Regions from separate parts of the Rhizobium sp. P1_E1 genome, predicted to be linked through region 2. Evidence: riboswitches for the same ligand, from Rfam matches in the RefSeq annotation. Region 2 holds a riboswitch; each other region holds the start of a gene.
What was found. A riboswitch is a leader RNA that binds a small molecule or an ion and turns the genes downstream of it on or off. The one in region 2 is predicted to bind FMN.
Positions count from the first base shown of each region.

Region 1 (12,636 bases), on a different contig from region 2:
CGATCGCTGCCGCCAGCCGGGCGACGAGATCGGCCGGGAAGAACGGGCAATCCACCGAGACGGTGACGACATGGGTGATCGAGGGCAGGCCGGCGGCATAGACCATGGCTGCATGGATGCCGGCCATCGGCCCGGCCTTACCGCGAAAACGGTCAGGAACGACAGGCACGCCCTCGGCGGCGGCATCGGCATTGACGGCAACGAGCGGGGCCTGCTGCGAGAGGCGGGTCAGCACATGGTGGAGCAGGCTCTCGGCCCCGAGCATCACGCCTGCCTTGTCGCGGCCCATGCGCTGCGAGCGGCCGCCGGCCAATACGACGCCTGCTATATCAGATCTGCCAAGCGAGAATTCAGCCATCATCCTTCCTCAGACCGGCGCGCGCGGCGCGGATTCCTGCGCGATCGGCGATACGCGGCGCTTGGCCTCACGATAGAACGTATAGAGGCCGGAGGCGATGACGATCGCAGCGCCGACGAGCGTCCAGCTGTCAGGCACTTCGGCGAAGAAGAGGAAGCCGAGCAGAGAGGAAAAGATCAGGCTGGTATAGCGGAACGGCGCGACGAAGGAGATTTCGCCGGTGCGCATGGCGAGGATAACCGACTGGTAGCCGACGAGCACCAGCACCGATGCGAGCACGAGATGCCCAAGTGCGCTAGCGCTGACCGGCTGCCAGCCGCCGAGCAGCGGGATGAGCAGCGCGCCGAAGAAGGAGGCTGATATGGCGGTGATGACGGTTATCATCAGTGAGGGAATTTCCGGGCTGATGCTCCGGGTGGCGAGATCGCGGCCGGCCGTCGTCAGCACCGCGGCGACGCAGAGCAGGGCGGCGGCGGTGAATCCTTCCGGGCCAGGGCGGATAATGATCATCACGCCGACGAGGCCGACGAGGATCGCCGACCAGCGCCTCCAGCCGACCGGCTCACCGAAGAACAGCGCAGCACCGAAAGTGACGACCAACGGCAGCGACTGCAGGATCGCCGAGGCATTGGCGATCGGCATCATGCCGAGCGCGGTGATATAGGTGACGGCGGAGAGCGTCTCGCAGATGATCCTGAAGATGATCATCGGCTGCAGCATGATGCGCCAGGAGCGCAGCGCGCCCATTTTCCAGGCAATCAGATAGACGAGCAGGCTGGTGAAGAGACCGCGCAGGAACATGATCTCGCCGGCGTTCATATAGGCGATCACCGATTTGGACAGAGCGTCGCTCGCGGAAAAGCCGGCCATTGCCATGCTCATATAGATGGCGCCCTCAGTATTGCGTGACCGCGGCATGAAGAGATTCCCGTTACCTGTGCGCTCCTTTTAGTCGCGAAGATGCATGAAGGGAATCGGATGAATGTCACACCAGGGATAAATCGATGATGCGGTGCACAATGGCGCTGATGTCAACGCAGGCGTGTGGGTGGAAGTCTAGACAAGTGCCTGTTTTATAACGTGAATTCCGATATTTCCGACGCCGCGATCAAGGCGTCGATGAGGACGCGCCGTCGCGTTGCCGGTTCGGCCATAGGCGTTTTTCTCGTCCTGCTCGGGAAACGGGTGGCTGCATCGCCTGATGTTTGAGCATCTCAGGTCTCGCAACAACCCAGGAGAGATCGATATGACACTTCTCAACGACAAGATCGCAATCATCACCGGCGCAAGTTCCGGCATCGGCCGCGCGGCGGCGAAACTCTTTGCACGGCAGGGCGCCAAGCTCGTGGTCACCGGCCGGCGGCAGGACGCGCTCGATGCCATCATCGCGGAAATCGAGGCGGAGGGTGGTCAGGCCGTCGCCATATCAGGCGATGTCAGGGACGAGGCGCTGCAGGCAAGGCTCGTCGAGACGGCAGTTTCGCGTTTCGGCCGGCTCGACATCGCCTTCAACAATGCCGGCATCCTCGGTGAGATGGGGCCGGTCGCCGGGCTGTCGCTGGAGGGCTGGCGCGAGACGATCGAGACCAATCTCACCGCCGCCTTCCTCGGCGCCAAGCACCAGTCGGCGGCGATGGGAAAAGGCGGCGGATCGCTGATCTTCACCTCGACTTTCGTCGGCCACACCGTCGGCATGCCTGGCATGGCCGCCTATGCGGCGAGCAAGGCGGGGCTGATCGGCTTCGTGCAAGTGCTCGCCGCTGAACTCGGAGCGCAGAAGATCCGCGTCAACGCATTGCTTCCCGGCGGCACCGACACACCCGCCAGCATTACCAACGCGCCGGATGCCACGCCGGAGGTGCTCGCCTTCGTGGAGGGGCTGCATGCGCTGAAACGCATGGCGCAACCCGAAGAGATCGCCAATGCGGCGCTTTTCCTCGCCTCCGACATGTCGAGCTTCGTGACCGGCACGGCGATGCTGGCGGATGGTGGGGTTTCGATCAGCCGGACATAGGACCGGCAAGGGAAGGTGCCGTCAGTGTCATCACTGCGGCACGTTCTTTGTTGCGGCGGGCTATGCCGCCGCAACTAAGGCATCGATCAGGCGACTTCGCGTATGTCTCTTTCCGCCTGGCGGTCGAGGTAGGCGACCAGATCCTCGATGGTGACGAGGGGTAGGTTGTGGCGTTCGGCGAAGAGCGTGAGTTCGGGCAGACGGGACATGGTTCCGTCGTCGTTGGCGACTTCGCAGATGACGCCGGCGGGGACCCTTCCGGCGAGGCGGGCGAGATCGACGGCGGCTTCGGTATGGCCGGGGCGGCCGAGCACGCCGCGGGGGTTGGCGCGCAGCGGAAAGATGTGACCGGGGCGGGCGAATTCATCTGGCTTTGCGCGATCGTCGACGAGGGCGCGGACGGTGGCGGCGCGGTCGGCAGCCGAGATGCCCGTCGTCGTGCCCTTGAGATAATCGACCGAGACCGTAAAGGCGGTTTTGTGCGATTCCGTGTTGTTGGGCACCATCAGCGGAATATCGAGCGCATCGAGGCGCTCGCCTTCCATGGCAATGCAGACGAGGCCGCGGGCGTGGGTCATCATGAAGGCGATTGTTTCCGGAGTAACGGCATCGGCCGCGACCACGATATCGCCTTCGTTTTCCCGGTTTTGGTCGTCAACGACGACGACCATCTTGCCGCTGGCAATGGCTGATATGGCATCTTCAATTGTTGCAATAGTCATGCTGTCTGGCCTTTCAAGGGTTATGTCAGCGTACTGACATGGTCTGCTCGGCTCAATCCGTGAGCGAGCCTTCTGCCCTTGGGCGAACAAACGTCAGCCGACTCCGTGATGGAGTGCGACTGCCCGTGTTGTCCTCTTCCATCCGGACTATACCGTCGGCTCCGGCATCTCACCGGATCTGCTGACCTTCCAGCAATTCAAAGTGCTACAGCGTCGTTTGCGCGTCTGAAAGACGCGCGGCGCTGTGGTGCCGGAAGCGCTCGCGGGCTCCAGGATTGCTCCTGATACCGCCGGTGGGGAATTGCACCCCGCCCTGAGAACATTTCAAAGATAGGATCAAAAACAGGCGGATGGCAAGGTCACTCGACCGGGCAAAAATGCAAAGCTGCCCTAACGCCGATGGACACACTGTTCACATGGAGGCGACGACCGGCTCGCCTTCCGTGCTTCGTTGGTGGTTTGATCCTTCCATGCATGTCGTTGTCCCAAACCACTGCGCACTTTTAGGCGACATGCATCAGGACATGATCAGGCCGCCGTCGACATTGATCGTCTGGCCGGTGATATAGGCGGCGTCATCGCTGGCGAGGAAGGTGACCAGGCCGGCGACATCCTCTCCGGAGCCGGCCCGTTTCATCGGGATGCCCGCGACCCATTCCTTCATCAGTTCGCCGGGGGCGTAGTTGCCGAGCAGCTTGCCCCAGGCCTGGTCGTTATAGGCCCACATGTCGGTCTCGATGATGCCGGGGCAGAAGGCGTTGACGGTGATCTTCTCGGTCGCGACTTCCTTGGCCAGGCTCTGGGTGATGCCGACGACGCCCATCTTCGAGGCGGCGTAATGCGGGGTGTAGATGAAGCCATCGCGGGCCTGGCCGGAAGCGGTGTTGATAATGCGGCCGCCGCGCTTGTGCTTGCGCATTCTTGATATCGCCTCCTGAGCGCAGAGGAAAACGCCTTTGGTGTTGACGGCCATCACCTTGTCCCACTCGTTTTCGGTCAGGTCCTCGACCCGGGCGATGGTAATGACGCCGGCATTCTGGATCGAGACGTCGACCGAGCCGAATTCCTTCTCGGCGGCATCGTAGAGGGCCTTGACGCTTGCCTTGTCGGTAACGTCGCCGATGAAGGAGATCGCCTTGCCGCCTTCGGCCCGGATCTGTTCGGCAACGCCGTGGACCAGCTCCTCGTTGGCCGAAACGACGAGATTGGCGCCTTCGCGCGCAAAGCGTCTGGCGATGGCAGCGCCGATGCCGCGGCTGCCTCCCGTGATCACGACCGTCTTATCTTCGAAGCGTTTCATGCTCTTTCCTTCCCGGTAAACAGCAAATCTGGGCGTGACCTGCCCTGCGATGATTATTGGAGCTCAAGCGGTTGCCGAGATAGTCTTGGCGAATTCAGGCAGTCTTGGGCGCCGTCCGTTCGACAGCCCGTTCGATCGGCGTGAAGGGCGGGCAGACGACGATATCGCACGCCGTCTTGCCCGTTATTCCCTTCAGCGCCTCGATCTCAGCTAGGGAGGAAGCGAGACCGTTCATTATCCAATTGCCGGCAATGAGCTTTCGCCTCGCCATCACCAGCAGCAGAAACCGCCGTCGACGAGAAGATCGACGCCGGTCACGAAGCTTGCCGCATTCGACAGCAAGAACACTGCCGGGCCAACCATCTCGTCCACCGCTGCCATTCGCTGCATTGGCGTTTGCTCTTCGAAGAGCTTGGTCTGATGAACCATCTCCGGACGGGTGTTCATGGGCGTTGCCGTGTATCCGGGGGAGATGGTGTTGACGCGAATGCCGCGGTCGACCCATTCCATCGCCATAGACTTCGACATATGGATCACGCCCGCCTTGGAGGCGTTATAGTGCGCTTGGCTCAGTCCTCGGTTTACGATCACACCCGACATGGAAGCGATGTTGACGATGGAGCCGCGTCCATTCTTCAGCATGGCGCGAGCCTCTGCCTGGCAGGAAAGAAAGACGCCTTTCAGGTTGATATCCATCAACGTCTGATATTGGTCCTCCTCCATCTCTTCCGCTGCGTTCGCGTTAGCGATGCCCGCCGCGTTGACTGCAAGTGTCAATGCGCCGAGATCTGCCTCGGTCCGTGCTATTGCCTCTCCAAGGGAAGACTTGCTCGTGACATCAGCCGCGATCTGGATCGAACGGCGGCCAGCGGCGCGAATATGTTCAGCCGTCCTGGCCAGCCCGTCGTCGGTTCGACGGTCGAGTAACGCCACGTCGGCGCCGCACTGTGCAAGGCCGATGGCAATGCGCTGCCCGATGCCGCTGCCGGCTCCGGTAACGATGGCAACCTGGCCGCTGAGATCGAAAAGCTTCGGGGCGTTCAGAGTGATGTCGGACACCGCTCTTCCTTTCTCTGTCTGTTTAGATGGTGGCTAGCTCCATGACCGAAACGTCATTTGCCTGGTCACGATTGAGAATGCCTGCCTGTTTGCCTTGCGCAAGCACGAGAATGCGATTGGAGACGCCGAGAACTTCCTCGAGGTCCGAGCTTACGACGATGACCGCCACGCCCCGTTTGGCAAGATTGACGATGATGTCGTAGATGCCCGCTCGGGCGCCGACGTCGATGCCTCTCGTCGGTTCGTCGAGTACGACGACCTTAGGATCGCGCATCAGCCATTTCGCGATGACGACCTTCTGCTGGTTGCCGCCGGACAGGTCCGAGGCATATTGCTCCGCACGGCCCTTTACGCCGAACTTGGCAACTGCCTTCTCCGCAAACGAGCGCTTGACGCGCGGCGTAATCCAACGCCCGCCCAGCTTGTCAAGATTGGCGTATATAATGTTCTCGCCGATCCGGTGCCCGACAACCAAGCCTTGCTCCTTGCGGTCTTCCGGGACCATCACGATGCCCTTGGCGATCGCGTCCGCCGGATCGCGCAGCCTGAGTTCTTCGCCTTCCAGCTTGATCGAACCTGCACTGATTGGGTCCGCGCCCGAAATGGCGCGGACAAGTTCCGTGCGGCCGGCGCCGACCAATCCGGCGATCCCGAGAATTTCCCCGGCGCGCACATCGAAGGTAACGTCACGGAATGAGTTGTCCGGCGAGCTCAGCCCGGACACCTGGAGTACTGGATGGTCTGTCGGAACCGGCAGGGCAGGGAACAAGCGGTCAAGTGGGCGTCCAACCATGCTCTCGACGATCGTTCGCACCGGTGTCGCGCTGTCGGAGAATTCCTGCACGCGCTCGCCATCGCGAAGAACGACGATCCGGTCGGTTATTCGCTTGATCTCTTCCATGCGGTGGGAAATGTAGACGATGCCGACACCCTCTGACCGAAGCTTTCTAACCTGTTCGAAAAGAGCTTCCGTCTCCGCGCCGCCAAGGGCGGCTGTCGGCTCATCGAGGATCAGGAGCTTTGCGTTGAGAGCCAGCGCCTTGGCGATCTCGATGAGTTGTTGATTTGCTGTGGAAAGGCCGGCGACTGTCCGCGTTGCGGGTATGTGAAGGTTCAAGCGAGCGAGCTGGTCCTGGGCTCGGCGAACCATTTGGGGACGATCGACGACGCCGTTCTTCATCGGCCAGCGTCCGATGAAGACGTTTTCCGCGATCGACAGTTGCGGCAGAAGCTGCAGCTCCTGGTGGATCAGGACAACGCCCTTGTCGATCGCTTCCCTTGGGGTGGCTGGGGCATAAGGCTGCCCCAGCCAGGTCATTGATCCTTCAGACGGTGTGCGGGACCCGGCGATGATGCCCGATAGCGTTGACTTGCCCGCTCCGTTTTCACCGAGAAGTGCAACCACTTCGCCCGGATAGACGTCCAAGCTGACATTCTTCAGAACCTGGAGCGGCCCATACCACTTGGATATGCCCCTCAGGGAAAGAACTGGATCAGTCATGGCACACCTCCTCAAGACCTCAACTTCATTACGGATGGTTGGCGATGAAGCCTGCGACGTTTTCTTTGGTTGTCAGCGTGGCATCCATGAGCTGGACCGGCGGCACCTTTTCTCCGGCGACAAGCTTGGCGGCGTTTTCAACCGCGTCGCGGCCCATCTTCTGCGTCTGCTGGGTCGCAGTTACGTTGAAGACGCCTTTGCTGAGCGCTTCGAGAGCTGCGGTGTCACCATCGAAGCCGCCAACCACGATCTTCTGGGAAGGATTGGCGACCTTGATCGCCTGTGCGGCGCCAAGGGCGAGGCCGTCGGCCTGGGCGAACACGATCGAAACGTCCGGATTTGCCTGCAGCATATTCTGCATGATCTGGAATCCTTCGTCCTGGCTCCAGATGTTCGAGAACTGCTCGGCGACAACCTTGACATCAGGATATGCCTTGAGAGATTCAGCGCAGCCCTTCGAACGATCGACTTCCGGCGTCGTGCCCTTCTGGCCGTGGATGATGACCATCTTCCCCTTGCCGCCGGCTTCCTTCAGGATGTAGTCGCACACGGCCTTGGCAGACGCGACGGAATCCGTTGCAAGGAATGTATCGCCGGGTGCTCCCTCGGCGTTGCGGTCAACGTTCACGACCGGAATACCAGCGTTCTTCGCGAGCTTGACCGGAACGGTCGCAGCGGCCGCACCTGCCGGAATGTAGATCAGCGCGTCGATTTTCTGGGTCAGGAGGTCCTGAATCTGATTGACCTGTGTCGGCCCGTCGCCTTTTGCGTCGACCGTGATGACTTCGATGCCGCGCTTCTTGGCTTCGGCTTCGACCGATTGCTTGATCTGGTTGAAGAAGTTTGCCTGAAGGTTGGCAACGGCCAAGCCGAGCTTCTTCAGTTCCGCCGCGTGTACGGGGCCGAGCATGAGGCCGAGCAGTGCAGCAGACGCGAGCATGGTGCGCGCTATTTTCATTGTATTTCCTCCGTTGTTTGATGGAACCCTCGGGTATGTCCTCCCCCTCGGGGTATTGATCCGCCCCAAACCCTTGGAGCGGAATTCCAGGCCCGCCGACGCGGCGGACCCCGTTCGTCAGGCGCGACGCCGACGAATAGTCTCCGCGCCGACCGCGAGCACGATGACGATGCCGATGATCACTTGCTGCAGGAAGGGCGAGACGTTGAGAAGATTGAGCCCGTTGCGAAGGACGCCGATGATAAGAACACCGATAAGTGTTCCTCCGATACCGCCCGCGCCCCCCGAGAGTGAAGTCCCGCCGATGACGACCGCAGCGATGGTGTCCAACTCATAGCCCAGACCACTGGACGGCTGGACGGAGTCCAGCCTGGCGGCGAGTACGATGCCTGCGAGCCCCGCAAGGACTGAACTTGCGACGTAGACGCCAATCGTCACGAGCGGGACGTTGATACCCGCCAGCCGAGCGACTTCCGGATTTCCTCCCACCGCGTAGAGCATGCGACCTTCGGACCGGAAGTGCAGGAAAAGCCACGCCGCAAGAACAACCGCCAGCATGAGAAACACAGTGGCGGTCAACACGCCGAAATGGCGATCGATTGCCAGCATCATGAACCAGTCGGGGAATCCCACGATCTGCTGGCCGTCCGTGATCATATTTGCGACGCCGCGAGCCGCGGACATCATTGCAAGAGTGGCAATAAACGCTGGAACCCTGAACTGCGTCACCAGTAGTCCGACGATCAGCCCCGAAACGCCCGATGCGACCAGAGCAAAAGCGATCCCGACCGGCAGCGGTAGGCCGGCGACATTCGCAGTCCAGCCCATGACCATCATCGCAAGAGCCAGTGCCGAGCCGACGGAGAGATCGATGCCGCCGATCAGAATGACAAAGGTCATTCCGACGGCCATGATGCCGAGAACCGTGATCTGATCGAGGATGTTGAGGCCGTTCCGAACCGACAGAAACGTGTCGGTGCTGACGCTCAGAAAGACGCAAAGCGCGAGCAGCCCCACGAGTGGGCCGGTGGCGCCCTTGAGCTTGCTCAACCAGGCGCCGGACGAAAGCCTGTGTTCATTGATATCAAGCGCCACCATTGTTCCTCCCTATGCGTAGGCTGATCGCTAATTCGTTCGAAGAATAAATATTCACCGATGCTGGAAAATTCATTAACAAGTTGCCTTTCGGCTGTCAATAGGATTTTCTGGGCTTGCAACTGCCGGTGCACCGCTTAAGGGGCTTGACTAATCGGTGTCTTGTGCAAAAATATTGATAACTGAATATTTATGCATGAGAGGAATCCATGAATACGACAGAACTCGAGCGGGTCGCTCGCGAGATCCGATTGCGCGATCTCCAGGCGGTCTTTGAAGCGGGCGCCGGCCATATTGGCGGGGAGATGTCGGTTATCGACATTTTGACTGCCCTCTATTTTCGTGTGCTGAATGTTTGGCCCGATCAGCCGAAGCACCCCGACCGCGACAGGTTCGTTCTTTCGAAGGGACATACTGCATGCGCTCTGTATGTGACGCTCGCAAAACGTGGCTTCATCCCGGAGGAAGAGATTTCCACCTTTTTGCAGCCGCATTCGAGGCTGAACGGGCATCCAAATTGCAACAAGGTCCCTGGCGTCGAAACGAATACCGGGCCGCTCGGCCACGGTCTTCCAGTTGCAATAGGAATGGCAAAAGCCGCCAAGCTCTCGGGCGCAAAATATCACACTTACGTCGTCACCGGCGACGGTGAGATGCAGGAGGGCTCCAACTGGGAAGCGATCATGGCGGCCGCGCAGTTCAAGCTCGATAACTTGACGCTGGTCATCGACCACAACAGGTTCCAGCAGGGCGCGGCCCTGGCGGAAACCAACGATCTCGCCCCGCTTCGTCCGAAGCTTGAAGCTTTCGATTGGGAAGTCACCGAGATCAATGGGAACAATATGAGCGAAGTCGTTTCAGCCCTCGAACAACGGGCATCGAGGCCGCATTGCATCGTCGCCCACACCAACAAGGGGCATGGAATCTCGTTCATGCAAGACCGAGTCGACTGGCACCACAAGGTACCGAGCAAGGAACAATACGAAATCGCATTGGCAGAATTGTCGGAGGCACTGTAATGAACGCGCCAATAAACGCACCCAAGCTCTACGATTGCCGCGACGCATTCGCCACTACGCTTGAGCGGCTGGCAGCCGAAAACGAAACAATCGTTGCCGTCTGCAACGACTCCGTGGGTTCCTCCAAACTCGGCGGCTTCAAGGCGAAGTTTGCAGAGCGCCTCGTCAATGTCGGTATCGCCGAGCAGAACATGGTGGGGGTTGGAGCAGGCCTCGCCAATGGCGGACGCCTTCCGTTCGTGTGCGCCGCCGCTCCGTTTCTAACGGGACGGTCGCTGGAGCAGATCAAGGCCGATATTTCGTATTCGAATGCCAACGTCAAGCTGGTCGGCATTTCTTCTGGAATGGCGTATGGCGAACTCGGCCCGACCCATCACTCGATCGAGGACTTCGCCTGGACGCGGGTTCTGCCTAATCTCCCGGTCATTGCGCCTTGTGACCGCATCGAAACAGCTGCTGCGGTTGAGTGGGCCGCGGCCTACAAAGGCCCCTGTTTCCTGCGCCTGTCTCGCGTGGGTGTGCCTGATCTCCTTCCGGAGGGTCACAAGTTCGAACTTGGCAAGGCAAACCTCCTTCGCCAGGGTTTTGACGTCACCCTTATCGCAAACGGCACTTTGACTCATCGAATCCTAAAGGCTGCCGAGATCCTCGCAGAACGCGGTATCAACGCCAGAGTGCTCAACCTTGCAACGGTTCGTCCGATCGACGAGGACGCCATCATCGCGGCGGCGAAGGAAACCGGAGCGATCGTCACAGCCGAAGAGCATTCGATCTTTGGCGGGCTCGGTTCCGCGGTCGCCGAAGTGGTGGTCGACAATGCTCCAGTCCCGATGAAACGTCTCGGAGTTCCCGGCGTCTACGCTCCGACCGGTTCGGCAGAGTTCCTGCTCGACGAATTCGGGATGGCGCCGTTCGCAATCGCCGACGCGGCGCAGTCGCTGATCAGGCGCAAGTAACTGGGATCACATGATCAGCCCGGATGCCTTTTGTCGTCCCGGCTGCCGTCTGATCTGGGGAGGATAGAATGCGGGCAATTCTGGCAATTGACCAGGGCACCACCAATTCAAAGGCAGTTCTCGTTTCCGAAAAGGGAGAAATTGTTGGCAGAGGTTCGGCTCCAGTCGGCATCGCCTATCCGAAACCAGGCTGGGTCGAACAAGACCCACGGCGGCTCTACGCATCCGTCTGCGAGGCGATCGACGCCTGCCTGAAGGCCGCCCCCGACGTCATTGTCGAGGCCGTGGCGATTTCCAATCAGCGCGAATCAGTCACGGCCTGGGACGCCGAAACGGGAGAAGCACTTGGACCGGTGGTAAGCTGGCAGTGCCGTCGAACGGCACAGGATTGCGAACGTCTCATTGTCGAAGGCCACCTTGACCGTGTGCAGGCGCTCACAGGCCTGCCACTGGATCCGATGTTCCCGGGTTCGAAATTCCGATGGCTGCTCGACCGTATGCCGGCCGGGCGATCGGTGCGGCTGGGAACGGTCGACAGTTGGCTCGTCCACTGCCTGACGGGTGGGCGCCGGCATGTCTGCGATGCTTCCAATGCCGCCAGGAGCCAGTTGTTCGATCTCCAGGAGCAGAGATGGAGCAAGGAACTTGGCGAGATTTTCGGCGTGGATATCGCGCTCCTCCCTGAAGTACTCGACAGCTCTGCCGACTTCGGCAGGACGCAAGGGTTGCCAGGCGTGCCGGATGGAACTCCGATAATGGCCGCGATCGGAGACAGCCATGCTGCGCTGTTCGGCCATGGCGCATTCAAGCCGGGTGATGGCAAGGTAACCTTTGGAACCGGCTCTTCTATCATGACGACGCTTCCGCGATTTATTCCCCCACGCAACGGCGTCACAACGACCGTCGCATGGCGTCTCGGGGGAAAGCCGACTTTCGCTTTCGAAGGCAATATTCTCGTTTGCGCCGCCAGTCTCCCCTGGATGGCAGGCATTCTCGGCCTTTCAGACGTGGCGGCCCTTGTCGAACTTGCGGCGAGCGCCGAACCGGGCGGACCGGGCTTCGTGCCAGCATTCGTGGGACTGGGCGCACCCTATTGGAACTCGGACGCCCGTGCCCTGTTCTCCCAGATCAACTTCAATACGACACGTGCGCAAATGGCGCGGTCGGTAACCGACTCGATCGCCTTCCAGGTGCACGACGTGATCGCCGCCATGCGTGCAGAAAGCGGCGGCGAGCTCGGGGCGCTCTATGTAGACGGCGGACCGAGCCAGAACCGGTTCCTGATGCAGTGTGTCTCGAACCTCATCGAACATCCCGTGATCCAATGCGAAGCACCCGAGGCGTCGGCTTTGGGAGCCGCATATCTCGCGGGTCTCTCACTTGGCTTGTGGAGCGATCCTCATGTTATCGCAGAGCTGCCCCGGAGCTCGCATATCATTGACCCGGAACCCGTGGATCGAGCGGTGCTTCTGAATACATGGAGTGATGCACTTGCCCGCTCGACGTCCCGCGAAACAACGGCTAATGATGAATAAAAATTCACCCTAGGATTAGCGATGACTCGCCTCAATGAACTCCGCCTCATCTCAAGGGTCGCCCAGATGTACCATTTGGAGGGACGGCGACAGGCGGAGATCGCAGAGCACCTTCGCCT
Region 1 is NZ_JBFUAY010000052.1:5,178-17,813, reverse strand. Features, by position in the region: gene mobA (molybdenum cofactor guanylyltransferase MobA) at 1-358, opposite strand, end outside; gene AC1D1Z_RS18595 (DMT family transporter) at 368-1,276, opposite strand; gene AC1D1Z_RS18590 (SDR family oxidoreductase) at 1,605-2,372, shown strand; gene ribB (3,4-dihydroxy-2-butanone-4-phosphate synthase) at 2,459-3,094, opposite strand; FMN riboswitch at 3,221-3,419, opposite strand; gene AC1D1Z_RS18580 (glucose 1-dehydrogenase) at 3,612-4,394, opposite strand; gene AC1D1Z_RS18575 (hypothetical protein) at 4,489-4,629, opposite strand; gene AC1D1Z_RS18570 (SDR family oxidoreductase) at 4,665-5,453, opposite strand; gene AC1D1Z_RS18565 (sugar ABC transporter ATP-binding protein) at 5,476-6,954, opposite strand; gene AC1D1Z_RS18560 (sugar ABC transporter substrate-binding protein) at 6,983-7,912, opposite strand; gene AC1D1Z_RS18555 (ABC transporter permease) at 8,030-9,010, opposite strand; gene AC1D1Z_RS18550 (transketolase) at 9,217-10,026, shown strand; gene AC1D1Z_RS18545 (transketolase family protein) at 10,026-10,982, shown strand; gene AC1D1Z_RS18540 (FGGY family carbohydrate kinase) at 11,051-12,517, shown strand; gene AC1D1Z_RS18535 (sugar-binding transcriptional regulator) at 12,539-12,636, shown strand, end outside.
Region 1: linked by a shared signal. The riboswitch ahead of ribB (3,4-dihydroxy-2-butanone-4-phosphate synthase) and the one ahead of AC1D1Z_RS09725 (6,7-dimethyl-8-ribityllumazine synthase) in region 2 are both predicted to bind FMN.

Region 2 (6,181 bases):
CGTCGCGGTGGCGGGGCCATCGAGCCTGAGCATGCCGAGCATGCGCAGCCGGACAGGATGCGTCAGCGCCTTCAGCGCGGTTGGATCGGGCACGACACGGCTGAGGGTGCGGGGTGCGGTGACGGATTGAGCAGGCTGCGGGCGCGGATTTTTCATGCCGGAAGCCTACTATTGCAAAGATATCTTTGCAAAGCTTTCTTTGCATAAATGCAACTGCCCTGTCCGCAGCTCAATCCTCAGGCAGGGTGAAGACCGCGCAAGGGTCGGCGATGCCACGCAAGGTGTGCTCTCCGAGCGGCATCAGTGCCGTCGCCGTATTCGCCGCAACCGCGCCCGAGATCAGCACGCTTCGGCCGAGCGGCTTACACAGCCCTTCCAGCCGGCTGACCAGATTGACGGCGGGGCCGATGGCCGTAAAGTCCAACCGGTCGGCAGCACCAATATTGCCCCACAGGATCTCGCCAAAATGCAATGCTGCGCCGAAGGGCAGCAGCGCCAGCCCCTGCGCCTGGCGCACCTGATCGAGATGGGCCATGCCGGCGCGGCTGGCGGCGACCGCGCGCAGTGCTGCCTCGCAGGCCTCGCAATCCCCTCGAGCGGCGTCGCCCTCGCTCGACGTAGCCGTGACCGGAAAGATCGCCAGCACGCCGTCGCCGATGAACTTCAGCACCTCGCCCCCGAAGGCATGCACGGCGCCGGCGACGCGGTCGAACCAGGCATCCAGTGCGGTGATCATCACGTGAGGCTCGGTCACTTCGGAGAGCGCGGTGAAGTCGCGCAGATCGGCGCAGAGAAGGGCTGCGCGGATGGTCTCGCCGGTGCCGCGGGCAAGGGCGCCGGCCTGCACCCGGGCGGCGCTGCGGCGGCCGAGATAGGCTTCAAGCAGCGCGGCCTTCGCCTCCCGCGCCGCCAAGGCGGCGAGCGGCGCTCCAGCAAAACGCGCGACCTCGTGCAGCAGGCCAGCCTCAGCCGGGCCGAATGCACCGGCCCCCGCCCCATTGGCGATACCCGCCCAGCCGAGCACCGGTCTGTCAGATATCTGATTGTCCTGTACAGGCCCGATCCTATCCTCCCATACCGGTCCCAACCCGGCCAGCCACTCGCGCCCGGCCTCACTCTGCGGAGCCGCGGCGAAGGCCAACGCCTCGATGACAGCACCGGTCTCGGCCCGCCACAGCCAGGTGCGCCGCGCGATGATCGGATGCGGCACCGAAAGCGTCAGCGCGCCACCGGAAAGCGGCAGGCCATCGGCCAGCAGCCGGCGCCCGAGTTCGGCCAGAAACCGTTCGGGACCAGGCGAGGCGCCGGCCTCGTCAATCAGCCAGGCAAGGGGGGACGGCAGATCCATGGCTTAACATCGCACGCTCACCGGGGCGGCCGCAAGGACATCCCCGGAGTGACCGCTTGCGGTCATCCCCGGGTTCGAAAAAGGACGTCCGCTCCCTGTCGAAAGCCATTCGCCACGGTGGAAAACAAAAAATAAACACTTTAAACTTGCGCGACTTTGATTCCATTATAGGGCCGTTCGTCATCGTGTGATTGAGGGGTACGATGGGCACGATATTCTGGCCGAAAGATCCGCTGGATGGGAATGACATGACGCTGCTGACGTCGATCCTTCGGCGATGGTGCGAAAGGTATCAGGTCGAGCTGACGGCGGAGGAGAGCAGCCGCAAGGCGAAAGAACTCGTCGAATGGTTCGAATTCGGCGTCAAGGATCCCATCGAGCTCGAGGAATTGATCGACGACAAGCACTGGCTCGTCGGCAGGATCTGACCCTCTCGGGCAAATCGGGAGAACGCTGGCTGTCAGCGTCGGCGAAGCTGTTTCATTAGAAAAGGCCGGGCGAAAATCGCTCCGGCCTTCATCCATTACATCTAAGCGAGACCTTTAGTCGTCATCCCGCCAACGCCGGTCGCGATCCCAGCGCCTCTCATGGCGCCAGCGCGGGCCATCATCCCAATCCCGGTGACGCCGCTCCCAGCCCCAGCGGGGCGGACCACCGTAGAAAGCTACCGGCGGCGGGCGTCTCCAGTTTCGCCGGCATTCGCCCCAGCGCGTCAGATGCCAGCCGCGACCGCAGGCGTAGTCGACCTTTGTGACATTGCTCTGGACATTGATTGTCCCCATCGGCGTCGCCTCAGCTGTGCCGATCGAGAGGCCGCCAACGAGCAAGGCGGCCGCGATAGAAAGCGCTTTCATCGAGAACTCCATTTTCAATCCAGCCGTCCCCACTTTATGGCCGCTAAATTGAACTGGAGATGAACTGCGCGTTCATGTTTGGCGCTGGAGCATGATGCCGAAAAGTGTGAGCGGTTTTCGGACGACCTTATGCTCTAACTCTTTAATTTAGAACAGGATTCAGACTTTGGGCCGATCCAGCCTAAAATCATCCTGTTCTGGCAGCGCGCGATGTCGAAGGTGGAAACGCTGGGCTACGTCCTGCCGTAAAATGGGTCGGGACCTGGACTACGCCCGGCGGCGACTTCGGTCAGCCGCCCGAGGTAATGCGCCCAGCCTTCCGCATGGCCGGCGCATTGATCGGCGCTGGGCAGGCCGCTATGGGTGAGCCGCAACAGCGTTCCGCCCCCCTGCTCGATCAGATCGATCTCGACCAGGCTCGACCCCGGCGGCACCACCTCGCTGCCGTCCCAGCCGAAGCTGTAGGCAAGGCGATGAACCGGCACCACTTCACGAAACGAGCCGCGCGCAAAGCGGGCGCCGGTGACGTTGACGAGATAGAGTCCGCCGGGCTGCGGCTCGACCTGCGCTTCCGTTCCCATCCAGCGCAGGATCTTCTCCGGATCGGTCATCAGCGCAAACACCGCGGCCGGCGGCGCCGCGATATGCGCCTCGCGGTGAACGACGAAAAATTCTGGCATCACTCTCTCCCATGGTTGTCACGGCCCCGCCCAGGCGGAGACAGCGCGTCCTGTCTTGTCGTGGTATTTCTGACCTAGATGTCCTCACAGAGAGCATGTAGGCGCATGCCCCTCCTCCGCAAGAGGGATTGCCGGTCGCCATCGACGAACGAGCGAAATCGCCGCTTGGGGAGCTCTGATCCAGCTCCGGCCGCGAAAGCATTTCGACCTATTGCCAGCCCGCCGCCTTCCCCCTATTGTTCGTGCCGTTCTCAGGGCGGGGTGAAAGTCCCTACCGGCGGTATGCAATTTTGATTGCGAGCCCGCGAGCGCCTTCTCAGGAAGGGTCAGCAGATCAGGTGAGATGCCTGAGCCGACGGTCATAGTCCGGATGAAAGAGAACGTGCGTTCCTGCCGCCCTTGCGGCTGTCGGGGACGTTCGTGATCGCCTTGGGTGATGTGTCTGTTCGCCAAAGGAGATTACCGTGACACCCACCCGCTACGCCTTCGTCAAAGCCAGCTGGCACGCCGACATCGTCGACCGCGCCCTTGATGGCTTCTACCAGCTCGTTCCGCCCGAGCAGGTCGACGTGTTCGATGTTCCCGGCGCATTCGAGATGCCGCTGCTTTCCCGCGATCTTGCGGCAACCGGGCGTTACGGCGCCGTCATTGCCGCCGCCTTCGTCGTCGACGGCGGAATCTACCGCCACGAATTTGTCGCCCAGGCCGTCGTCGATGGGCTGATGCGCGCCGGCATGGATACGGGCGTGCCGGTGCTGTCGGTGTCGTTGACGCCGCACCAGTATCAGGAAACCGAGCATCACAAGCAGATCTACCGCGCGCACTTCGTCGAGAAAGGCCGTGAAGCGGCAAAGGCAGCTCTGACGATCGGCAAAACCCGCGCCGCTCTTGCCGCGTAGTCAGCGGTTCGACGAACAGAAGACGGCGGGAACAGTCCCGCCGCTTCGATACAACTCCGCTACACGGCCAAACCAGACAGAATAATTGATTCGACGGCCTCACCGCACTGTGGTCCACTGGCCACTGACATGTATCGCCATTCTTAACGCATCCAAAACCCCAAGGAGCTGAAGATGAGCAATGCAATGCGCAGTGAAACCCCCATTGAGACCCCGAGAACACAGCCCGTCGACACCAAGCTCGAGGTGGTCGTCATCCCCGTTTCCGACGTCGATCGCGCCAAACGCTTTTACGACGGCCTGGGCTGGCGGCTCGACGCCGACTTCGCCAATGATGCCGATTTCCGTGTAATCCAGTTTACCCCGCCCGGCTCCGGCTGCGCGATCATCTTCGGCAAGAACGTCACCGCCGCGGCCCCCGGTTCCGCCCAGGGGCTCTACCTGATCGTCTCCGACATCGAGGCCGCTCGCCGCGATCTCATCGCCCGCGGCATCGAGGTCAGCGAAGTGTTCCATGACGCTGCCGGCGTCTATGCCGGCAAGGACGAACCCTATCTGTTCGGCCGCCTGCGGATCGCCGGCCGCGATCCCGATCATCGCAGCTATCGCTCCTTCGCCTCATTCAAGGATCCCGACGGCAACGGCTGGCTGTTCCAGGAAGTCACCACGCGGCTGCCGGGGCGCATCGACGCCGACGAGACGAAATTCACGACGTCGACCGAGCTTGCGTCAGCACTCCGCCGTGCGGCAACTGCCCATGGTGAACACGAGAAGCGAAACGGCGGCAAGCACGACGAAGGCTGGCCGGACTGGTACGCCGAATACATGGTCAGCGAACAGGCCGGCAAGCAGCTTCCCTTGTAGGCAAAGGCGGCAACATCCTCTGAGAAGCAAGGGCATTTCGGTATGGCGCGCGCCATACCGAAATGTTTTATCGTGTCTATGCCTCGTCAGGTCGAGGATCGCGATCCGCCAGAAGCTGTCATTGAGATGCGGAAGAGATCTGCGACGTTATCCAATCGGAAAATGCGAGCATGGCTGCCGTTGGCGGCCTTGATTGAAGTCGAGTCAGCCAATAGCTGCCCAATGATATGGTCGTGGGAAAAGGTTGTAATATAGCCCCTGATGACAGATGCCTGGAAAACATCGACGGCGGCGCCAGAGCAATTCCCAATCCTTGCATGGCCGCCTCCATCATGGCGAGGGAAGAGTCAAAAACGATCCCTGCGTTGACCTGTGCCGCCGGCGGAACATCCGCGGCCTCGAACCAGGTACTCCACTCGTCGGCCCTATAGCTCCGCAAAAGCGTCGCTTCGGCAAGATCTGCGGGCGATCTTAAACGGTCTGCCAGTCTGGGGGTGCACAGAGGCGAAAGCGGAGCGTCGAACAGACGCAGTGCTTCTGTGCCGTGCCAGGAGCCGCTGCCGAAGCGAATGGCAAAATGCAGCCCCTCAGCGGCCATATCGACGCGATTATTGTTTGTCGAAATGCGCACGTCGATGAATGGATGCTGCTGTTGAAAATCCGGAAACCTTGGCAATAACCAGCCGACAGCAAAGGTTCCAACCACGCCCAAAAACAGCAATTCCCGAACTTGCCCGGCTTCAATCCTGTCCAGCGTGATTGCCATTTGATCGAAGGAATTGGTCAACGTTGGCAAAAGAGCTTCACCTTCCGCGGTGATTTTCAAACCCTTTGGGAGGCGCTGGAAAAGCGCAACGCCCAATCGCTTCTCCAGGCTTTTGACCTGCTGGCTTACGGCGGCCTGAGTAACGCAAAGTTCGATTGCGGCGCGGGTGAAGCTGAGATGTCTCGCCGAAGCTTCGAAGGCTCTCAAGCCATTCAAAGGGAGGAATTGCCGAACCATCTTAGCCCTAGATTTTCTTGTATCTCCTCCGAGATATCATCGTTTGCTGCCGCAAAACAGTGCCATTAAATGCCGTCCTCATGCGCCTTTGCGCTGATTGAACCGCGTCTGGAGGATGAAAAAATGAAGCTTGATTGGATAGGAATTCTATCAGCCGCCCTGGTCGCGACATGCATTTCCTCAAATGGCTTTGCGGCTGACGAGATGAAACTGCAAGCCATCTCGGACAACGCGATCAAACCGATCATGGATAAATACGGCATCCCGGGCATGGCCGTTGCCATTACCGTTGACGGAGAGGACCACATCTTCAACTACGGCGTCGTGTCGAAGGACACCGACAAGCCCGTCACTGCGGCCACCATGTTCGAACTCGGGTCAATCAGCAAAACGTTTACAGTGACCCTCACATCCTACGCTGAGGTGACCGGCCGACTTTCGCTGTCGGACAAGGCAAGCAAATATCTTCCATCGATGAAGGGAAGCCCCTTCGGCGATGTCGCGCTGATGAATTTGGGCACGCACACGGCTGG
Region 2 is NZ_JBFUAY010000018.1:14,819-20,999, reverse strand. Features, by position in the region: gene AC1D1Z_RS09750 (winged helix-turn-helix domain-containing protein) at 1-156, opposite strand, end outside; gene AC1D1Z_RS09745 (adenylate/guanylate cyclase domain-containing protein) at 230-1,348, opposite strand; gene AC1D1Z_RS09740 (hypothetical protein) at 1,552-1,776, shown strand; gene AC1D1Z_RS09735 (GCG_CRPN prefix-to-repeats domain-containing protein) at 1,891-2,202, opposite strand; gene AC1D1Z_RS09730 (SRPBCC family protein) at 2,436-2,882, opposite strand; FMN riboswitch at 3,126-3,268, shown strand; gene AC1D1Z_RS09725 (6,7-dimethyl-8-ribityllumazine synthase) at 3,347-3,781, shown strand; gene AC1D1Z_RS09720 (VOC family protein) at 3,956-4,645, shown strand; gene AC1D1Z_RS09715 (LysR family transcriptional regulator) at 4,764-5,648, opposite strand; gene ampC (class C beta-lactamase) at 5,772-6,181, shown strand, end outside.

Region 3 (12,636 bases), on a different contig from region 2:
CCTGCCTCTATGGAAAGCACGCTGGGGATTTCGCCGCGCAGCGCGACCATCGCAAAGCCAATGCCGGTCAGGAGGAAGCCCAAGCCCCAATAGAGATAGGCCTCGTTCCTGACGTTGTGGCGCCAGGCGACGAACAGCACCAAAGCGAGCGTCATGGCCTCGGAACACCAGATAGCGAGACCTGTAGCAATATTGAACACGGCAGCAACCCCTTGTCTGTCGGTTCTCATCCTTGCCGAGGAAGCTCGCCACTTCCTTAATGTCGCTGCGCTGCGGCATTGTTTCAGGCCGATATCTGCCGGTAGGCTTTCCGTTGGGTAAACGTGTATGAGCACAGTCGAATAGAGTAAGCCTTCCTTCACACTGTCATGGAGAATAGCCGGGGGAGATCGTACCAAGGGCTCGCCGTTAACAGGCGTTTGGGGGAAAGAGCCTACCAGGAGCCGCCTTGCCCCGCCTTCTTAACGTTATCCTCATGCGTGTCTTGAAGAGGAGGGCCGGGACACTCTATGTAGGGGTAAGACATTTTTCTTTGATTCCCGGCGCCGGCCGGCGAGACGTTGACAAAGGACGCACATGAGAAACCCAGTCGATACCGCAATGGCCCTCGTGCCGATGGTCGTGGAACAGACCAACCGCGGTGAACGCTCCTACGACATCTATTCCCGCCTGTTGAAGGAACGCATCATCTTTCTGACGGGTGCCGTCGAAGACCATATGGCGACGCTTGTCTGCGCCCAGCTGCTCTTCCTCGAGGCCGAAAACCCGAAGAAGGAAATCGCCCTCTACATCAATTCGCCCGGCGGCGTCGTCACGGCCGGCATGGCGATCTACGATACGATGCAGTTCATCAAGCCCGCGGTTTCGACGCTCTGCATCGGCCAGGCCGCATCCATGGGCTCGCTACTGCTGGCTGCCGGCCACAAGGACATGCGCTTTGCCACGCCGAATTCCCGCATCATGGTGCACCAGCCCTCGGGCGGCTTCCAGGGCCAGGCTTCGGACATCGAGCGGCACGCCCGCGACATCCTCAAAATGAAGCGCCGCCTGAACGAGGTCTACGTCAAGCACACCGGCCGCACCTACGAAGAAGTTGAAAAGACGCTCGATCGTGACCATTTCATGGATGCGGACGAAGCCCAGAGCTGGGGCGTGATCGACAAGGTTCTGACGTCGCGCCTCGAAATGGAAGGCGAACAGGCCTAGTAATTAATAGGGATGGTGTTTTTGTCGCCACAGTTCTATCCCATTTGTGATTGAACAGGGGCTTTCATACGGCGACGAAGACGCTAATAGTAACTATTAATGCTATGTTGAATTTTTATGACATAGCATTCGGCATTCGAAGGGGAATTCGTTGCCGCCGGAACCCGGACATGATTGGTTGGGCCCGGTTCGTACCCCCTGAAGCCCTTCTCGGCAAAGGCTCCGGAAACGGAGTGCCGCCAGGAGCTGATAGAGTGGACCGCGATTTCGCCTTGAAATGCGGCGTGCTGGAAGGAAAGTGATATGAGCAAGGTCAGCGGCAGCAACGGCGGCGACTCCAAGAACACGCTTTATTGTTCGTTCTGCGGAAAGAGCCAGCACGAAGTCCGGAAACTGATTGCCGGACCGACCGTCTTCATCTGCGATGAATGCGTCGAATTGTGCATGGACATCATCCGCGAGGAGAACAAGTCCTCGATGGTCAAGTCCCGCGACGGCGTTCCGACGCCCCAGGACATCATCAAGGTCCTCGACGAATACGTCATCGGGCAGCGGCAGGCGAAGAAGATCCTGTCGGTCGCCGTTCACAACCATTACAAGCGCCTGGCGCACGCCTCCAAGAACGGCGAAGTCGAGCTGGCGAAGTCGAACATCATGCTCGTCGGCCCGACCGGCTGCGGCAAGACCTATCTTGCCCAGACGCTCGCCCGCATCATCGACGTTCCCTTCACCATGGCTGATGCGACGACGCTGACAGAGGCCGGTTATGTTGGCGAGGATGTCGAAAACATCATCCTGAAGCTCCTGCAGTCGGCCGACTACAACGTCGAGCGTGCGCAGCGCGGCATCGTCTACATCGACGAAGTCGACAAGATTTCGCGCAAGTCCGACAATCCGTCGATCACCCGCGACGTCTCGGGCGAGGGCGTGCAGCAGGCGCTCCTGAAGATCATGGAAGGCACGGTCGCTTCCGTTCCGCCGCAGGGCGGCCGCAAGCATCCTCAGCAGGAATTCCTGCAGGTCGACACGACGAACATCCTGTTCATCTGCGGCGGCGCCTTTGCCGGCCTCGACAAGATCATCTCTGCCCGCGGCGAGAAGACCTCGATCGGCTTCGGTGCGACCGTCAAGTCGCAGGATGACCGCCGCGTCGGTGAGGTCCTGCGCGAACTGGAGCCTGAAGATCTGGTCAAGTTCGGCCTCATCCCTGAGTTCATCGGCCGTCTGCCGGTTCTGGCGACGCTTGAAGACCTCGATGAGGACGCGCTGATCCAGATCCTCTCCGAGCCGAAGAACGCGCTGATCAAGCAGTATCAGCGCCTGTTCGAGATGGAAGACGTGGAACTGAACTTCCACGAGGACGCTCTGCGCGAAATCGCCCGCAAGGCGATCGTGCGCAAGACCGGCGCCCGCGGCCTTCGCTCGATCATGGAGAAGATCCTGCTCGACACGATGTTCGAATTGCCGACGCTGGAAGGCGTGCGCGAGGTCGTCATCTCCGAGGAAGTGGTGCGCGGTTCGGCCCGTCCGCTTTACATCTATGCCGATCGCCAGGAAGAAAAAGCCAACGCTTCGGCGTGAGCTTGGGCTTTCGTGTGATTATTTTGGGGGCTTGCCATAGGCAGGCCCCTTTCTATTTGAAAAACCATGCGAAGCGCTGCTAGTATTTGCCGGTGGGAACCGACATTGCCTTTGCCGATGTTGCGCAAGGGGTAGTGCTTGGCAATCATGCAATGATTCCGTAAGTCTCTTGCTGGCGTTTGTATTTTAGCCGGGTCGGAAGTGGTAAGCGCCGGTCCAGCCACGCGCTTCATAGTGTTGGCGTTCCGTTGTAATAAAGCTGTCACATCCGAGGGACGCGGGCGTTTGCGTGGCTTGAAAAGCGTAGTCAGAACCTCCACTTGTAGCAACAAGTGAGAGTGCCGGCCGGTCCCAAGCGGCCGTGCAGAGAGCCCGGCAACGGGACGATGGAAAGGACATAAAATGACGAAGAAAACGTCTGTAGCGAGCAGCACTGCCTACCCTGTTCTGCCCCTGCGCGACATCGTGGTTTTCCCGCATATGATCGTGCCGCTGTTCGTAGGACGGGAAAAGTCGATCCGTGCGCTCGAAGAGGTCATGGGTTCCGACAAGCAGATCATGCTGGTGACGCAGATCAACGCCAGCGACGACGATCCGGATCCTTCCGCGATCCACAATGTCGGCACCGTGGCGAACGTGTTGCAGCTCTTGAAGCTGCCCGACGGCACCGTGAAGGTTCTGGTCGAAGGCCGCGCCCGCGCCGAGATCGACACCTATACCAGCCGCGAGGATTTCTATGAGGCGCTCGGCCATGTGCTCGAGGAGCCGCATGACGATCCGGTCGAACTGGAAGCTCTGTCGCGTTCGGTCGTCTCCGAATTCGAGAGCTATGTGAAGCTCAACAAGAAGATTTCGCCCGAAGTGGTCGGCGCCGCCAGCCAGATCGACGACTATTCCAAGCTCGCCGATACGGTCGCTTCGCATCTGTCGATCAAGATCACCGAGAAGCAGGAGATGCTGGAGACCACCAGCGTCAAGCAGCGCCTCGAAAAGGCCCTCGGCTTCATGGAAGGCGAGATCTCGGTCCTGCAGGTCGAAAAGCGCATCCGCTCGCGCGTCAAGCGCCAGATGGAGAAGACCCAGCGCGAGTATTACCTCAATGAACAGATGAAGGCGATCCAGAAGGAACTCGGCGACGGCGAGGAAGGCCGCGACGAGATGAGCGAACTGGAAGAGCGCATCTCCAAGACCAAGCTGTCCAAGGAAGCCCGTGAAAAGGCCGATGCGGAACTGAAGAAGCTGCGTCAGATGAGCCCGATGTCGGCGGAAGCCACCGTCGTGCGCAACTATCTGGACTGGCTGCTCGGGATCCCCTGGGGCAAGAAGTCGAAGATCAAGGCCGATCTCAACAATGCCGAGAAGATCCTCGAAGCCGATCACTTCGGTCTCGACAAGGTCAAGGAGCGCATCGTCGAATATCTGGCCGTGCAGGCTCGCGCCACCAAGATCAAGGGCCCGATCCTCTGCCTCGTCGGCCCTCCGGGTGTCGGCAAGACTTCGCTCGCCCAGTCGATCGCCAAGGCGACCGGCCGTGAGTATGTCCGCATGGCGCTTGGCGGCGTTCGTGACGAAGCCGAAATCCGCGGTCACCGCCGCACCTATATCGGCTCGATGCCCGGCAAGGTCATCCAGTCGATGAAGAAGGCGAAGAAGTCCAACCCGCTCTTCCTGCTCGACGAGATCGACAAGCTCGGCCAGGATTATCGCGGCGATCCGTCCTCGGCCCTGCTGGAAGTGCTCGATCCGGCGCAGAACATGACCTTCATGGACCACTATCTGGAAGTCGAATACGACCTGTCGGATGTGATGTTCATCACGACGGCAAATACGCTGAATATTCCAGCGCCCCTGATGGACCGCATGGAGATCATCCGTATCGCCGGCTACACCGAGGATGAAAAGCGCGAAATCGCCAAGCGGCACCTGCTGCCGAAGGCCATCAAGGAACATGCGTTGCAGCCGGAAGAATTCTCGGTCAGCGACGACGCCCTGATGGCGATCAGCCAGCAGTACACCCGCGAAGCCGGCGTCCGCAACTTCGAACGCGAACTGATGAAACTCGCCCGCAAGGCGGTCACCGAGATCATCAAGGGCAAGACGAAGGCCGTTCATGTGACGGCTGCCAACATCTCCGACTACCTGGGCGTCCCGCGCTTCCGCCATGGCGAAGCCGAGGGCGAGGATCAGGTCGGCGTCGTGACCGGTCTTGCCTGGACGGAAGTCGGTGGTGAGCTGCTGACCATCGAAGGCGTGATGATGCCGGGCAAGGGCCGCATGACGGTCACCGGCAATCTGAAGGAAGTCATGAAGGAATCGATCTCGGCAGCGGCCTCCTATGTTCGCTCGCGCGCTGTCGATTTCGGCATCGAGCCGCCGCGCTTCGACAAGAGCGACATCCACGTGCACGTGCCGGAAGGCGCGACGCCGAAGGATGGCCCCTCGGCCGGCGTCGCCATGGCAACCGCGATCGTCTCGATCATGACAGGCATCCCGGTGGATAGGCATGTGGCCATGACCGGTGAAATCACCCTTCGCGGTCGTGTGCTGCCGATCGGTGGTCTCAAGGAAAAGCTGCTCGCAGCGCTTCGCGGCGGCATCAAGAAGGTGCTGATTCCGGAGGAAAACGCCAAGGACCTGGCGGAGATTCCCGATAACGTGAAGAACAACATGGAGATCATCCCGGTATCCCGCATGGGCGAGGTGATCAAGCATGCGCTGATCCGGCGACCGGAGCCGATCGAATGGGACGGCACGGTAGAAACGCCCGTCATCGCAACGGTCGAAGGCCTCGATGAGACAGGCGCAACCATAGCGCATTGAGTGGCCTTTGCCACATTTACGCCCAATTGGGGCAAAACACGCAAAAAGGCTGGCGGAAACGCCAGCCTTTTTTGTGAAAACGTCATGTAGACGCTTGCTTTTCCTTGATTTGCAGGGCTTTTGGGTTTTCGGCGGGCCTGATGAAACCTATTCTGCGCCTAGCTTACTTTTGAGTCGTTTCATACCATTTAGAAAGGGGTGGAAACATGAACAAGAATGAACTCGTGTCCGCAGTAGCCGAAAAGGCAGGGCTGACGAAGTCTGACGCGGCTTCCGCTGTTGACGCGGTTTTCGACGTTGTCCAGGCTGAACTCAAGAACAAGGGCGACATCCGCCTCGCGGGTTTCGGCAGCTTCACCGTTTCTCATCGTGCCGCAACGAAGGGCCGTAATCCGTCGACGGGCGCTGAAGTCGACATTCCGGCTCGCAACGTGCCCAAATTCACGCCTGGCAAGGGCCTGAAGGACGCCGTCAACGGCTGATCTGATATTATCCGTCAGCCGGAAACGAGACCGGTTGTGAAGGATTTGAGAGGGGTTCGGCTTTGCCGGACCCCTTTTGCTTTAGGAACACTCTTGCCGCCGCGCGGGCTTTGATCTACGACATTTCTGTTCTCAGGGCGGGGTGAAACTCCCCACCGGCGGTAAGAGTTTCGGCTCGAGCCCGCGAGCGCCTTCCCTCATGTCCAAGCGGGGGAAGGGTCAGCAGATCCGGTGCGATTCCGGAGCCGACGGTTAAAGTCCGGATGGAAGAGAATGAGTGTTGGCCGTGCGAAGGGCAGGGATCCGCCATGTCGCTCGTGTCCGTGCCTCATGCGTCCTGATTTATGTTGGTCCCTGTTTTGGATGAAAGACATGAATCAGACTTCCCTTGCAGTCTCGCCGTCCCGCGCCGTTGTCGGTGCACTCTGGATGGTGCTTGCCGGCATTGCTTTTTCGCTTCTCAACGTCGTCACCCAATGGCTGACGATGAAGCTTGCCTTTCCCTCGGCGTCGGCAGCCTTCTGGCAATATGGCTTCGCCTTCCTGTTTTCGTTGCCGTTCCTTAAGAGGCTCGGCCTCGCGGCGATGCGCACGCACTATCCCTGGCGTCACCTCGCGCGCGTCGCGCTTGCCGCGCTCGGCGTCGAGGCCTGGGTCGCCGGCCTTGCCGCCGTGCCGATCTGGCAGGCGATCGCACTGGTGATGACCTCGCCCTTCTTCATCATTCTGGGTGCCCGGCTTTTCCTCGGTGAGCGCGTCGGCCCGGCCCGCTGGGCCGCGACGGCGGCGGGTTTCACCGGAGCGATGATCATCCTGCAGCCATGGTCGGACGGCTTTGGCTGGGCGGCACTCCTGCCTGTGCTCTCGGCGATGCTGTGGGGCGCCTCGTCGCTGATCACCAAAAGCCTGACGGGCATTGAACGACCGGAGACGATCACCGTCTGGCTGCTCGTTCTGCTGACCCCGATAAACGGCGGGCTGGCGCTTGCGGCAGGTTTTGCAGTGCCGACGGGCGCAACGCTTGCCCTGTTCTTGCTGGCGGGGCTGCTGACCGCCGCAGCGCAGTATTTCCTGACGCTTGCCTATGCCGCAGCCGATGCCGCCTACGTCCAGCCGTTCGATGATCTCAAGCTGCCGTTGAACGTGCTGGCCGGTTGGCTGTTCTTTGGCTATGCGCCGGCGGGTTACCTTTGGCTGGGAGCAGCTCTCATCCTGTCTGCCTCGCTCTTCATCATGCGAAACGAGATGCGCCGGGAGCGCAAACCAGCCTGATGTGGTCTGGCGCAAAATGTCGCCTCTGTCATGCCTCTGTCATGCCGCTCGCGCAGAAAACTCCTGTTTCGAATGTTCGACACATGGGGGATTTCATGACAATTTCATCGCGCAAGGCAGCGCTCGCTGCCGTGCTTCTCGCATCCGTTGCCTTTCCGGCCGCGGCCGAACCGGTTTTCAATCGCATCGCTTCCTTCCCGGTTGCGCAGAACCTGCCGGCTGACAAGGACAAGCTTTCGGTGAGCTCCGCCGAAATCATCACCGCGACCGACGACGGCAACACGCTGATCTATAGCGACAGCCCGCTCGGCGCGATCGGCTTCATCGACATTACCGATGCCAAGGCTCCGAAGGCCGGCGGCGCGGTGATGATGGACGGCGAGCCGACATCGGTCACCTCGAGCGGCGGCAAGGCGCTCGTTGCCGTCAACACTTCCGAAAACAAGGCGAAGCCCTCGGGCCGTCTCGCCATCGTCGACGTGGCGACCAAGAAGATCGAAAACAGCTGCGATCTCGGCGGCCAGCCGGATTCGATCGCCCTCAACAAGGATAAGACGCTCGGCACCATCGCGATCGAAAACGAGCGCGACGAAAAGGTCAATGACGGCAAGATCCCGCAAATGCCGGCTGGCGACCTCGTCGTCTTCCAGGTCAGGAACGGCACCGTCGATTGCGGCACGATCAAGCACGTGGCGCTGACCGGGCTTGCCGGCGTCGCCCCGGAGGATCCGGAGCCGGAATTCGTCGCCTTCAACAGCCTGAACGAGATTGCTCTGACGCTGCAGGAAAACAATGAGATCGTCATCATCGACGCCAACACGGCTGAAGTGAAGACGCATTTCTCCGCCGGCAGCGTCGATCTCACCGGTATCGACACCAAGCGTGACGGCGCCCTGAAATTCTCGGGCGAAGCCAAAGGCGTGCTGCGCGAACCCGACGCCGTGAAGTGGCTGGACGACAACCGCCTCGTCGTCGCCAATGAAGGCGACTACCAGGGCGGCTCGCGCGGCTTCACCATCTTCGACAAGACGGGCAAGCTTCTCTACGAATCGGGCGCATCCTTCGAACGCGCCGTCGCCCATATCGGCCACTATCCGGAAAGCCGGTCAGGATCGAAGGGCGTCGAGCCGGAAGGCCTCGAAGCCGCCAAGTTCGGGGACGATCAGTATTTCTTCCTGCTCGCCGAGCGTGCTTCGGTCGTCGGCGTCTATAAGGATACCGGTGCCGATCCCGAACTCGTCCAGTTGCTGCCGTCCGGCATTTCGCCGGAAGGCGCGATCGCCATCCCTAAGCGCAATCTCCTCGTGACTGCCAACGAACTCGACCTCGGAAAGGATGGCGGCGCGCGCTCGCATGTGATGATCTACGAGCGCTCGGAAGGCGAAAAGGCCTATCCGCAGATCGTCTCCGCCGAGAAGGACGGCAATCCGATCGGCTTTGCAGCCCTTTCGGGTCTCGCCGCCGTTCCGGGCAAGCCGGGCATGCTCTACGCCGTCAGCGACAGCGTTCTGGGCTCGCAGCCGACGATCTACACGATCGATGCCAGCAAGAAGCCGGCCGTCATCACCGACGCCCTCGTCGTCAAGCGTGACGGCGCCCCGGCCCAGAAGCTCGACATCGAAGGCATCGCGGCTGCTGCCGACGGCTCCTTCTGGCTCGCCTCGGAAGGTTACAGCGAGCGTCTCGTTCCGCATGCCCTCTACAACGTCAATGCCAAGGGCGACATCAAGGCCGAGATTGCCCTGCCGAAGGAGCTCGTCGCCAACGAAATCCGCTACGGCTTTGAAGGCGTGACCATTGTCGGCACCGGCGACGATGCGACGCTCTGGATGGCGGTCCAGCGTGAGTGGAGCGATGACGAGAAGGGCTTCGTCAAGCTCGTCTCCTACAATCCGAAGAAGAGGGAATGGGGTGCTGTGCGCTATCCGCTCGACAAGACGGAAAGCGGCTGGGTCGGCCTGTCGGAAATCTCGGCCCAGGGCGACAGCGTCTACATCATCGAGCGCGACAACCTCGTCGGTGATGCCGCCAGGCTGAAGAAGCTCTACAAGGTCGCGATATCGGACCTGAAGCCCGCCAAGCTCGGCGGCGAGCTGCCGGTCGTCAAGAAGACCGAAGCCCACGACTTCCTCGGTGAGCTGAAGACCGCGACCAACGGCTACGTGCTGGACAAGCTTGAAGGCTTCACCTTCGACGCATCGGGCAAGCCCTATGCGGTCACCGACAATGACGGCGTCAGCGACTCCTCCGGCGAGACCCTGTTCTTTCCGGTTGACCTGGTCGGCACCAACTGAGCTTCTGAAAGTTCCACGACATAAAAATGGCCGGGCGAAAACCCGGCCATTTTCGTCTCGGAGTATTGGGCGCCTACCAGCGCTGATGCACATGCGGCGCGATCAGCCGCTCGTAAATCTCGCGCGTTGCTGCCATGACATCGGCCGAAAGCGGCGCCAGATTGGCAGCAGCCGCATTGCCCTTGGCCTGCTCGGCGTTACGCGCGCCGGGGATGACGACGGTGACGGCGTCGCTCATCAGGATCCAGCGGAGCGCGAAGGCGGCCATGGTGGCGCCCTCGGGCACCAGCTTGCGCACCTCTTCCACCGCCTGCAGGCCGACCTCAAAGGGCACGCCGGCAAAGGTCTCGCCGACATCGAAGGCTTCACCGTTGCGGTTGAAATTGCGGTGGTCGTCGCTGGCGAAATGTGTGTCCCGGGTGATCTTGCCGGAGAGAAGACCGCTGGCGAGCGGTACGCGGACGATGATCGCCACGTTCCTGCGGCGTGCTTCCTGGAAGAACAGGTGATCGGGGCGCTGGCGGAAGATGTTGTAGATGATCTGGATGCTGACGACGCCGGGATATTCGATCGCCTTCAGACCGTCCTCGACCTTCTCGACGCTGACGCCGTAACCCTTGATCTTGCCGGCCTTCTGCAGCGCGTTCAGGTCCTCGAAGACCTCCGGCTGGTAAAGCACCTCACGCGGCGGGCAGTGGAGCTGCACGAGGTCGAGACTGTCGACGGCAAGATTCGTCAGGCTGCGGTCGATGAAGCCTTCGAGATTAGCCTTGGTGTAGCCTTCCGCGACATGCGGGTTGAGGCGGCGGCCCGCCTTGGTAGCGACCATCGGACGCACACCGCCGCGCGTCTTCAGCACGTCGGCAATGATCTTTTCCGAGCGCCCGTCGCCATAGACGTCAGCCGTATCGATGAATGTCATGCCGGCATCGAGCGCGGCATTGAGCGCCGCGCGTCCGTCGGCCTCGCTGATATCGCCCCAGGAGCCGCCGATCTGCCAGGCGCCGAAGCCGACATTGGTGACGGTGAAGGGCATGCGGCCAAAAGCATGGTGTTTCATGAAAAATCCTCCCTACTGCATGTCGCCCGGAAGTGTGCGGGGACAGCGACATGCATAAAAACAAAGAGCCAAAGCGCATCGCATGAATCAAGCACGATGCGACGCGCTTTGGTGATGAAAGCCACTGGAACTATCAGGCGGGTGACTCCGCGGCAATTGCCGATCCGGCTTTGATTGGTCGCCTCGATGAAATATCGTCGCGATATAAGGCTTCAACCGCAATGAATGGAAAAGGAAAGATCATGGAGATCAAACCCGCCGGCTCTCGCCCCTCGACGAAGCCACCGGCCGACTATTTCACCGGCGCCGTTCGCCAGGATCCGCTGATGGAAACGCCGGCGCCGGCACGGGCGAGGGCGGTCTCCGTCACCTTTGAACCCGGCGCCCGCACGGCCTGGCATACGCATCCGCTCGGCCAGACACTGATCGTGACATCAGGCAAGGGCCTCGCCCAGAGCTGGGGCGAGGACATCCGCGAGATCCGCCCCGGCGATACCGTCTGGTTCGCGCCAGGCGAAAAACATTGGCACGGCGCTGCCCCGGACACGGCGATGACGCATATCGCCATCCATGAAGCGCTGGACGGCAGCCACGTCGACTGGATGGAAAAGGTCAGCGACGAGCAATATTCCGGTAAAATGTGAGCTGATCAGAGCCGCTTCAGGCAATAGGAAAAATGCGCGTGCGATTCGACCGTCAGGAACTCGAATTGCCAGCCGTAATCCTTGCAGAATTTGGTGACCGCCTCGACGACGCCATAGACGATCGGCTTGACCGTATTGCCGGTGCAGAAATCATGCCCGGCAATACGCCCCGTCCGCTTCACCTTCTTTTCGCAGAGCAGGAGTTCCTGCCAGGTGAGCTCGAAGGAATGGTCGGTATCGATATAGGCCCAATCGAGGAAATCGTCCTCGAATTCGGCAAGCTTGTCGAGCGATGTGCCTTGCATCAGATGCAGCCGGCCGGCCGCGATCTCGGCCGCGAAATTCGTGTGGATCGCATCGAGCCCGGAGCTGTAGCGATCCATTGACCAGGGATCGATGAGGTAGAGCTGCGCCGGGCGATTCTTTTCCAGGATCTCCGCCGTATATTCGCCAAAGGCTGCCCCGACCTCGACGCCGATGCCGCCGTTCGGGATCCGAAAAAGCAATTCGCCGCGATCCGGCAGCAGCCGGGCGTTTTCCATATGATGGGCGCTGAGCGGGGTGCGCGGCATGCTCGCCCGGAGCGCCTGCCTTTCTTCACGTGTCTTCATTTCTGATCTCGGGATTGCGGGCGACTGACGGCCCTGATGCGGTTTGACGGGAAGGTAGGAGCAGCGGGAACCGATGACAACCGCATGACAGGAATTTGCTTCTTTCGGACAAACCGCTAAGTTCCATCTGTGAACTGACGAAAAAGCCTCGGGAGGAGCGATTTCATGAGACGCATGTGGCCTGAAGAATTCAACGCCATCATCAGCGGAGCTGAGGAGGTGATGTTGGAAACACCAGCCGAGGCCGGCGAAGCGCCGCTGCAGCGCAAGGCGCTGAAGGCGCGAATCACCATGCAGGATTACGAGCGGATCTGGCCGCTCGCCGAGATGCGCTTCCGGCTTGGTGAAAGAGATGGCAAGGCCATCACGCTGATCACCACCAATCCCCATTACCACGCCTGGCACCCGAAGGACGGCGGCAGCGTCGATTCCGTGTCGGACAGTGGCCGCCATTACAAGACGGATTATCTCGTCGTGCACTTCCTGCTCGACGACGTGAAGGAAACGTCTCCCGCCTGAGGTGCTAAGGCCCGGTGCGGCCGGAAGCCGCACCGGCGTCCTGTGGAAGCCAAGTTGATCCCGACGCTGATGACAACGGCGGCGATATCGGTAAGCTTGGGCGAAACATATCCTTACGAAATTGGAGGTTCCCGTGACGGGCAACGT
Region 3 is NZ_JBFUAY010000012.1:67,114-79,749, reverse strand. Features, by position in the region: gene AC1D1Z_RS07550 (GGDEF domain-containing protein) at 1-362, opposite strand, end outside; gene clpP (ATP-dependent Clp endopeptidase proteolytic subunit ClpP) at 577-1,206, shown strand; gene clpX (ATP-dependent Clp protease ATP-binding subunit ClpX) at 1,510-2,787, shown strand; gene lon (endopeptidase La) at 3,190-5,607, shown strand; gene hupB (DNA-binding protein HupB) at 5,814-6,089, shown strand; FMN riboswitch at 6,214-6,368, shown strand; gene ribN (riboflavin transporter RibN) at 6,453-7,361, shown strand; gene AC1D1Z_RS07520 (esterase-like activity of phytase family protein) at 7,445-9,655, shown strand; gene AC1D1Z_RS07515 (aldo/keto reductase) at 9,729-10,715, opposite strand; gene AC1D1Z_RS07510 ((R)-mandelonitrile lyase) at 10,958-11,359, shown strand; gene AC1D1Z_RS07505 (class I SAM-dependent methyltransferase) at 11,365-11,970, opposite strand; gene AC1D1Z_RS07500 (hypothetical protein) at 12,136-12,489, shown strand; gene AC1D1Z_RS07495 (glutathione peroxidase) at 12,623-12,636, shown strand, end outside.
Region 3: linked by a shared signal. The riboswitch ahead of ribN (riboflavin transporter RibN) and the one ahead of AC1D1Z_RS09725 (6,7-dimethyl-8-ribityllumazine synthase) in region 2 are both predicted to bind FMN.